Regions from separate parts of the Vibrio sp. 10N.261.46.E11 genome, predicted to be linked through region 1. Evidence: riboswitches for the same ligand, from Rfam matches in the RefSeq annotation. Region 1 holds a riboswitch; the other holds the start of a gene.

Evidence for each region. Region 1 has a riboswitch for cobalamin ahead of AB4407_RS19570 (TonB-dependent receptor domain-containing protein). Riboswitches for the same ligand answer to the same signal wherever they lie in the genome.
Region 2: another riboswitch for cobalamin. It lies ahead of AB4407_RS11365 (cobalt-precorrin-5B (C(1))-methyltransferase); the one in region 1 lies ahead of AB4407_RS19570 (TonB-dependent receptor domain-containing protein).

The regions. Positions count from the first base shown of each region.
Region 1 is NZ_JBFRQW010000075.1:1,830-6,043, reverse strand. Features, by position in the region: gene trmA (tRNA (uridine(54)-C5)-methyltransferase TrmA) at 47-1,156, opposite strand; cobalamin riboswitch at 1,311-1,514, shown strand; gene AB4407_RS19570 (TonB-dependent receptor domain-containing protein) at 1,554-3,428, shown strand; gene AB4407_RS19565 (ATPase) at 3,477-4,142, shown strand; gene murI (glutamate racemase) at 4,203-4,214, shown strand, end outside.
Region 2 is NZ_JBFRQW010000033.1:46,049-50,262, reverse strand. Features, by position in the region: gene AB4407_RS11375 (FecCD family ABC transporter permease) at 1-842, shown strand, start outside; gene AB4407_RS11370 (phosphoglycerate mutase family protein) at 832-1,296, shown strand; cobalamin riboswitch at 1,260-1,453, shown strand; gene AB4407_RS11365 (cobalt-precorrin-5B (C(1))-methyltransferase) at 1,542-2,714, shown strand; gene AB4407_RS11360 (precorrin-8X methylmutase) at 2,735-3,397, shown strand; gene cbiE (precorrin-6y C5,15-methyltransferase (decarboxylating) subunit CbiE) at 3,390-4,214, shown strand, end outside.

The DNA.
Region 1 (4,214 bases):
TCGTTTTTTTGTATCTGCTGCTTAGCTTCGACTTAGAGAGCGAGGTTTACGCTTTACGCTCTAGGAACACACCTGCTTCCATATGGTGGGTGTAAGGGAACTGGTCAAATAGAGCAAAACGAGTGATATCGTGTGTTTCGCTTAGAATGTCTAGGTTCTCTTTCAATGTCTCAGGGTTACAAGAGATGTACATGATGCGCTCGTAGCCTTGAACCATCTTACAAGTATCAACATCCATACCTGAACGCGGTGGATCAACAAAGATAGTGTTGCAATTGTAGCTCTTAAGATCGATGTTCGCTTGCTGTAGACGACGGAATTCACGCTTGCCTTCCATTGCTACGGTAAAATCTTCCGCAGACATGCGGATGATCTGCACATTTTCAATCTTGTTGGCTGCGATGTTGTATTGCGCAGATTCTACTGACGGCTTCGCCAGTTCTGTTGCCAGTACACGTTCGAAGTTCTGTGCCAGTGCTAGTGAGAAGTTACCGTTACCACAGTAAAGTTCAAGTAAGTCGCCTTTGCTGTCTTGAGTGCAGTCGACAGCCCATTCCAACATTTTCTCTGCTACTTTGCCGTTTGGTTGAGTAAAGCTGTTCTCAACTTGCTGGTAGATGTAGCTATCACCATTCACATCTAGCTTTTCAATGACGTAGTCGCGATCCAGTACGATTTTCATTTTACGCGCACGGCCAATCAGATTTAGGTTAAAACCTTCATCGTTCAATTGTTGTTTTAGCGCTTTAGCGTCTTGAATCCACTGCTCACCTAATTGGCGGTGGTAAAGCAGTGACACCAAAATCTCGCCGCTTAAAGTCGAAAGGAAGTCTACTTGGAATAGTTTGTGGCGCAGAGAGTGGTTGTCCTTCATTGCATCTGTTAATAGAGGCATTAGGTCGTTGATCAGGCGGCTAGCCGCAGGGAACTGGTCTACGCGGTATTTTTCTTTAGTTTCTTGATTGAACATGACGTAATACATATCGTCACCTTCATGCCACACGCGGAACTCTGCACGCATGCGGTAGTGTTGTTCTGGAGATTCATACACTTCCAGCTCAGGCACATTATATTCTGAGAACATTTCAGTAAGACGCTCAGTCTTTTCTGCCAGTTGTTCTTGGTAGCGTTGCGGGTTTACTTCTAAATTCGCCATTGTTATGCCTTTTGCTGTCGTGCTTTTAAATCAAGAGCGCAGATTTTATTCAATCACAGGCGCTTGTCCAGTGTTGAGGGCCATTCAGTCTAAATAGACGATGAAAACTATAGCTTATAACTATCTTAGACTAGACAAATGATTCATAGGTCAATACTATTTCCGGCAAGCTGGTGCCATGTGGATGTATAGATGGCTGAAGAGGGAATCTGGTGAAAATCCAGAACTGACGCGCAGCGGTAAAAGAGAACGAGTATTCATAGACACTGCAAATAGCATTTTGTGGGAAGTCGAATATTAGGTAACCATAAGGTTGTGCTCTTAAGTCCGAATACCTGCCAGCGGCCAAACCATAAAATGTGGTTTGGTAGGACTTTACGCGATTTAGGATCACAACATGAACAAATCCCTTTTAGCGGTTGCGGTAGCATCGCTGCTTTCACCTATCTCCAATTTACACGCACAAGAAGCATCTGCTGACGAAACCATGGTCGTTACGGCTAACCGTTTTGAGCAGTCTGTGGGTCAAGTTACAGCAACTGTCGATATTGTGACTAAAGAGCAAATTGATAACCTGCAAATCAAATCTCTAACGGAAGCTTTAGCATTATTACCTGGTGTGCAAGTAACGCAAAATGGCGGACGTGGACAAAACAGTTCAGTCTTTGTTCGCGGTACCTCATCGAATCAAAGCATTGTCCTCTATAACGGGGTGAGAATTGGTAGTGCGACAACTGGTAGTGCGAACTTCTCAGCTATTCCTCTAAGCGGCGTTGAACGTATCGAGTTAGTAAAAGGTGCTCGTGCTGCGGTATATGGTGCTGATGCAATAGGTGGTGTAATTAACATTATTACTTCATCAGGGGCTGATGTTGACTCTGGTACTGTTCAAGTTGGTGCTGGTACTGATAACTATCGCCAAGGCGCAGCTGGTGTGAGCTCTAAAGTTGGTCAGAACTCTTGGATCAATATGTCTGTAAACACTGAAGCGTCAGATGGTTTTGATGTCGTAGGCACTGGCCCGGCTCAACCTGATGAAGATGGCTATAGCCGTCAAGACTTAACGCTTGAGGTTGGGACAAACTTTTCACCTGAGTGGTCTGCCAAAGTGATGGGCTTCTATCATAAAGGCGTGACTGAATATGAAAGTTATAAGGACTTTTCAACAGGTAAGCTATCAGCTGATGAGCAAGAATCTATTCTTTTCAACTACGCAGCGCTTGTTGCATATAATGGTGAGAAGTATCGTTCATCTTTGTCTGTATCAACTAACCGCGACGATAGTAACAATAAAGGCGGTCAAGTTCCGGGTAGCCACTTAATCACTGATCGCCATGCTCTTAACTGGCTGAACTCTTATCAGTTATCTGAGATCTTTGTACTTAATGCAGGCGTTGACCTAACTAAAGACACCGTGGCTGATTCCAAAATTTGGAGCAGCAATAGTTACCAGAAATATGACGGTACTAGTCGTAAGAATAATGCAGTATTCGCTTCGGCTTTCTATGACAATTCAGGTCTGCAAATTGAAGCAAGTGTTCGTCATGATGACAACGAAGTCTATGGCGGAAAGTCGACATGGCAGCTAGGAACTGGTTATCTTGTTAATCAGAATTGGCGTTTGATTGCGTCTGGTGGTACTGCCTTTCGAGCTCCGACATACAATGACTTATTCTGGCCTGGCTATGGTAAGAGTGACTTGAAACCAGAAGAGTCTTTGAGTTTTGAGGCTGGATTTGAGTTCTTCTCTGACGTATCAGATATACGCGTTGTAGGTTATTCAAACAAAATTACTAATTTGGTAAGTTATCAGTCAAAAGGTGAAGCTTTAAAGAATTCTGATGCGACAATACGTGGTATTGAAGTAAGCTCGCAGTTTGAGACTGGCGTGATTTCACACTCAGTGTCGCTAGACTTCCTAGACCATAACAACAAAATCAATGTTGCTGGTTATGGTCAACCAGAAGACATTCAAGATAAAGAGCTGTCTCGTAGAGCAAACTTTGCAGCGAAATGGTTGGTCAGCTATGAACACAATGACTGGCGTGGTGATTTGAGCTATCAGTATCAAGGTAAACGCTATGACGATGCAAAAAATACGGTGGAACTTGAACCGTATAGCCTCGTGAACTTTACACTAGCTTACCAGTTGACCGAACAATGGAAACTACGAGCTAAAGTTGAAAACTTGTTTAATACTCAATACCAAACGGTGGATAAGTATGAAACGCAAGATCAAGCATACTACCTAAATGCTTCATACCAGTTCTAACTGGTATGCAAACCGCCTTCGGGCGGTTTTTTCTTATTGGATATATCAATGAAAAAGAAAGTCGTCATAAGTTGGTCGTCAGGTAAAGACTCTACGTTAACGTTAGAGCGCCTACTTGAAAGCACCGAGTATGAAGTTGTTGCTCTGTATACGACGTATGTTGGAGATGAAGTTCCTTTCCAGGTAACTCCTATTGAGGTAGTTGCAATGCAAGCTCGATTGGTCGGTTTACCATTAATCATGATTGAGCTACCGGAAGTCTTCCCAAGTAATGAGGTTTACCAAAGTACGATCGTCTCGGCACTTAAAAGTTCTGGCTTATCAATCGATGCGGTCGCGTTTGGAGATATGTTCTGTAATGGCATTGCCGATTACCGAAGAAGTTATATAGAGCCAGCTGGTTGGGAGTGTGTGTTTCCCCTAATGGGAGAGAGTAGTCAGGCACTTGCGAGTGAAATAATAGAGAGAGGAATCGAAACCTTTCTCGTCACGGTCGATAGCGATGCATTAGACATGAGTTATTGCGGGGAAGAATACACGTTGGAGCTAATCGGCAGTTTACCGAGCCACGTCGACCCTTGCGGCGAAGATGGTGAGTTCCATACTTTAGTCACGTCAGCGCCATGCTTTAAAGGAAAGCTTAAGATAGAGATGGAAAATGTAGAGCAGGGTGAGCGCTTTGTGCATCAACGCTACCGAGCTTGCATTATGTAGAGTGATGATTGGCGAAAACTAAGTGAAGGGGTATCATTGCAACGGAACTTATCACAGGTAATGGTTGTGTCG
Region 2 (4,214 bases), on a different contig from region 1:
TACTGCACCTACGCTTACCAAGAACAATCATCGCGATTATTTGCGGTGCTGGGTTAGGTATTGTTGGGGCGTTATTACAAACCGTGACAAAAAATGATCTGGCCGACCCCTTCATTTTTGGATTGTCATCTGGTGCCGCAACGGGCGCAGTCTTTGTAATCACCGTAATTGGCAGCGCTATCGGTATTTGGACGCTTCCACTCGCCGCTTTTATCGGTGGAATCATCTCGGCTTCGGCTGTGCTATTTCTAGTCAGAAAAGTAGATGGGCAAGCGTCTTCTCAAATTGTTTTAGCCGGGCTGGCTATCTCATTCTTATTTACAGCTTTGACCAATTTTTTAGTCTTCCACGGCGATCAACGAGCAGCCCATTCGATCCTATTTTGGTCGCTAGGAGGCCTAGGAAACGCACGCTGGGACAATATGCTAATTGTGCTTGCTGGACTTATCGCCTTGATAGTCCTAGGTATATTAAAACATCGCCAGTTAGATTGTTTACTTGCCGGAGACGACGTAGCACAAACCATGGGCGTAGACACAAAACGCCTGCAAAGCGGTGTCTTTATTGTCTGCGCTTTTGCAACTGCATGTTTTGTTTCTATCATCGGAGTTGTCGGATTTATTGGCTTGATGGTTCCTCATATCGCGAAGAAAATCATCGGCCCATTGCACAAAAAGTTACTCATCACTTCAGGGCTGATTGGGGCTTTGCTTATGCTATTAAGTGATATTTTGGCGAGAACCTTGGTTGCTCCTCAAGAACTGCCTCTTGGTGTTGTCACCACCGCGTTTGGCGCACTATTCATTGTTTCCATTTTGATGGAGAAAAGTAATGAAAGCTGAACGCTTCACCATCATTGCGATTCGTCATGGCGAAACCGAATGGAATCGAATAGGCAAAGCACAGAATCAACAGGATAGCCCTCTGACAATGAAAGGCAAACGACAGATGCATAACGTCGGTCGTTATCTTGCAACTCAAAAATCATTGACTCTCAATGCTATTTACACCAGTCAATTAGGCCGTGCTATTTCCAGTGCTAAAACCATCGCACGCTACCTGAAAGTGCCCGTCATTTCTCAAATGGAGCTCAGTGAGTTCGATTCAGAACAGCAACGAAGAACAATGGCGATTCAGTGGATCCAACGAGTTTCTCGTCACCACAACAATGAGAACCCTATTTTGCTGCTCGGACATGGTGACTGGATAAAAACATTAGCCAGTTTAGGGACACCAAAGCAAATAATAGAAACACCAAACAACGGAGAAATCCTCAGGATAGATATCGAAGTATAACGTCATATCAGGGAATCAGGTGTAACTCCTGAACTGTACCCGCAGCTGTAAGCGATGAGCCCTTTACAAGCCACTGAGTCACACGACTTGGGAAGGAGTAAAGCGCAATGAGAACCTCAACATCGTAAGTCAGAATACCTGGACACATATGAATATCGAGCGGGAAAACTCAACACCATCCATACCTTGTCTAACAAGGGAACGCTCTGTATTCGTCAATACCTAAAACGTAGATGAAGAATACTGTGGTCACAAAAGTTAAACGATCCAAAAATAAGTCCGATCTCCGCAGTGGGTTTACCACCGGAGCGTGCGCAGCTGCAGCAAGCAGAGCGGCAGTTCAAACACTATTAACCGGACAAAAGCCTGACTATATCTCCATCACTCTACCTAATGGTGAGCCCGCTACGTTTAAGGTCGCGTTTATCCAAACATCCAACGATGCGGTGACCGCCAGCATTGTTAAAGATGCAGGGGACGATCCTGATTGTACCCACGAAGCCCATATTCAGAGTATTGCCCGTTGGCATTCAGAGCCCGGTTTTCACATCGATGGGGGTGTTGGCGTAGCTCGTGTGACTCTACCCGGATTAGAACTTCCCGTCGGTCAGGCGGCGATTAATCCCGTTCCTCGAAAAAACATTCTCGATATGGTGACTTTGGAATGGAACCAAGCTACCAGTCAACAGAAAAAACACGTCGGTATATTACTGGAAATTTGCGTCCCTGATGGAGAAGAGCGAGCCAAGGAAACCATTGGGCCAAGACTCGGTTTAATCGGTGGTATTTCCATTCTCGGGACACGCGGAACGGTAAAACCCTACTCCACTTCAGCGTTTTCAGCATCTGTGCGTCAATCGGTACAAATAGCGAAACAAAATGGCCAAAACCACTTGGTTCTCACGACAGGATCTCGAACCGAAAAATCAGCGATGGCCATGCTACCAAGTTATGACTCGATGTGTTTTATCCAAGCGGGTGATTTTGTTGGGGTCGGACTGCGCGCAGCAAAACGTTATCAAGTAAGCAAAATCACCGTCGTCGCCATGATAGGCAAACTCGGCAAGATGGTCGCTGGGCACATGATGACTCACGTATCCGGTAAAGCTATCGACTTTTCATTGCTGGCCGACCTCGCCACTCAATCGGGCGCGCCGAGTGAATTTTCCGAAGCGGTTAGCCAAGCCAACACAGGCCGCCACGTACTCGACACATGGAAAGAAGCCCAATCGGGCAAAGAGATTCCCAATTACGACTTTCTTACCTTGCTCTGCAAACAAGCTGCAGAGCACGCTGCTGTGTATGTCAAACATCACGTCAGCATTGAATTCAAATTGATCGATTTCAACGGCGATCTATTAGCAGAACATCTCTGCTCAAAAGGAAGTGATACCAACACTCACTTTCATGATGAATAAGCATGAACAAGGAAAACTCCATGACTAACGATATGCGTCAAATGACCAAGCAAGGCCGTCAAATTGAAAGTGACTCTTTCTCTATCATCGATGAAGAAATAGAAACTCTCCATGGGGGACATAACTTCAATCAAGGTGAATGGAATGTGGTTCGTCGTGCCATTCATACTACGGGTGACTTTGAATACGCTAAATTATATCAATTCAGCGACAACGCGATTGAGTCTGCCATTACCGCTTTAAAAAACGGTGCCAACATCATTACCGATGTCAGCATGATCGTGACAGGTTTAAACCAAACTCGCCTCAACGCTTACGGCAATAAAGCACAGTGCTTCATTAGTCATCCAGACGTCATTAGCACGGCCAAAGAGACAGGAGAAACACGTGCTATTCACTCAATGCGTTATGCCCGCGATAACGGCCTACTCGACGGCTCTATCATAGGTGTAGGCAATGCGCCTACCGCATTACTTGAGCTATTGCGCATGATAGAGGCAGGTGAAGCCAAACCAGCATTGATCATTGGCATTCCTGTTGGCTTTGTAAAAGCAGATGAATCGAAGCAAGCATTAACTGAACAAAACACAGTGCCTTACATTGCCAGCCTAGGCCGTAAAGGTGGCAGCCCGTTAGTGGTATCGACTATTCACGCCCTACTTGCTGAGTCAGTAAATGAATAATGTAAGTACTCACTCTCAGCTTATCGATTGCTATCAATCGGCTATCACGGTAGTCGGAGTACCCGAAGATGGGTGTTTAAGCCTAACCAGTCGAGCTGTTAATGCAGTTGAATCTGCACGCGTTGTTGCAGGTAACGACCGACTATTGGATTGGTTCCCCCAATTCAAAGGTCAACGCTTATCGATGCAAGAAGGCTATCAATCTTGGTTCGCTAAGTTGCTTGATGAATGCGAGGAAGGCGGCGTCGTCGTATTAGCTTCTGGCGACCCATTGTTCTTTGGCATCGGCGAATCGTTATTAAAAAAACTGCCTAATGATGAAGTACGCTTTATTCCCTCCCCTTGTTCAATGCAACTCGCTTGCAGCCGAGTCGGCATTGCATGGCAAGAAACCAAAGCAATTTCACTACATGGAAGAAAGCAGCATTACGATGGCATTAAAGGTATCGCAAGCCAAATGCAATGGGGAACTAGCTACTGCTTGCTAACCGATGTTCAAAACAACCCAGCTCGTATTGCGAAACACTTAGTCGAATTTAATCAACAAGGTTGGACGGCTTGGGTATGTGAGAACTTAGGTGGCACCGACGAAAAGATAAGCCAGTGGACTCTCGAAGACCTCGCACTAAAAAGTTCCGACGACTTCTCTACACTCAATGTAATGGTACTGCACCGAACGCTACCTCATGCGTGGGGTGAATTGGGCCAATACGCCAACGATGATGACTTCATGAAGCGCATGCCTAAGCGCGGCTTAATTACCAAACAACCCGTTCGTCACTTAGCGTTAGCAAGTATGCGTATTCAACCAAGATCT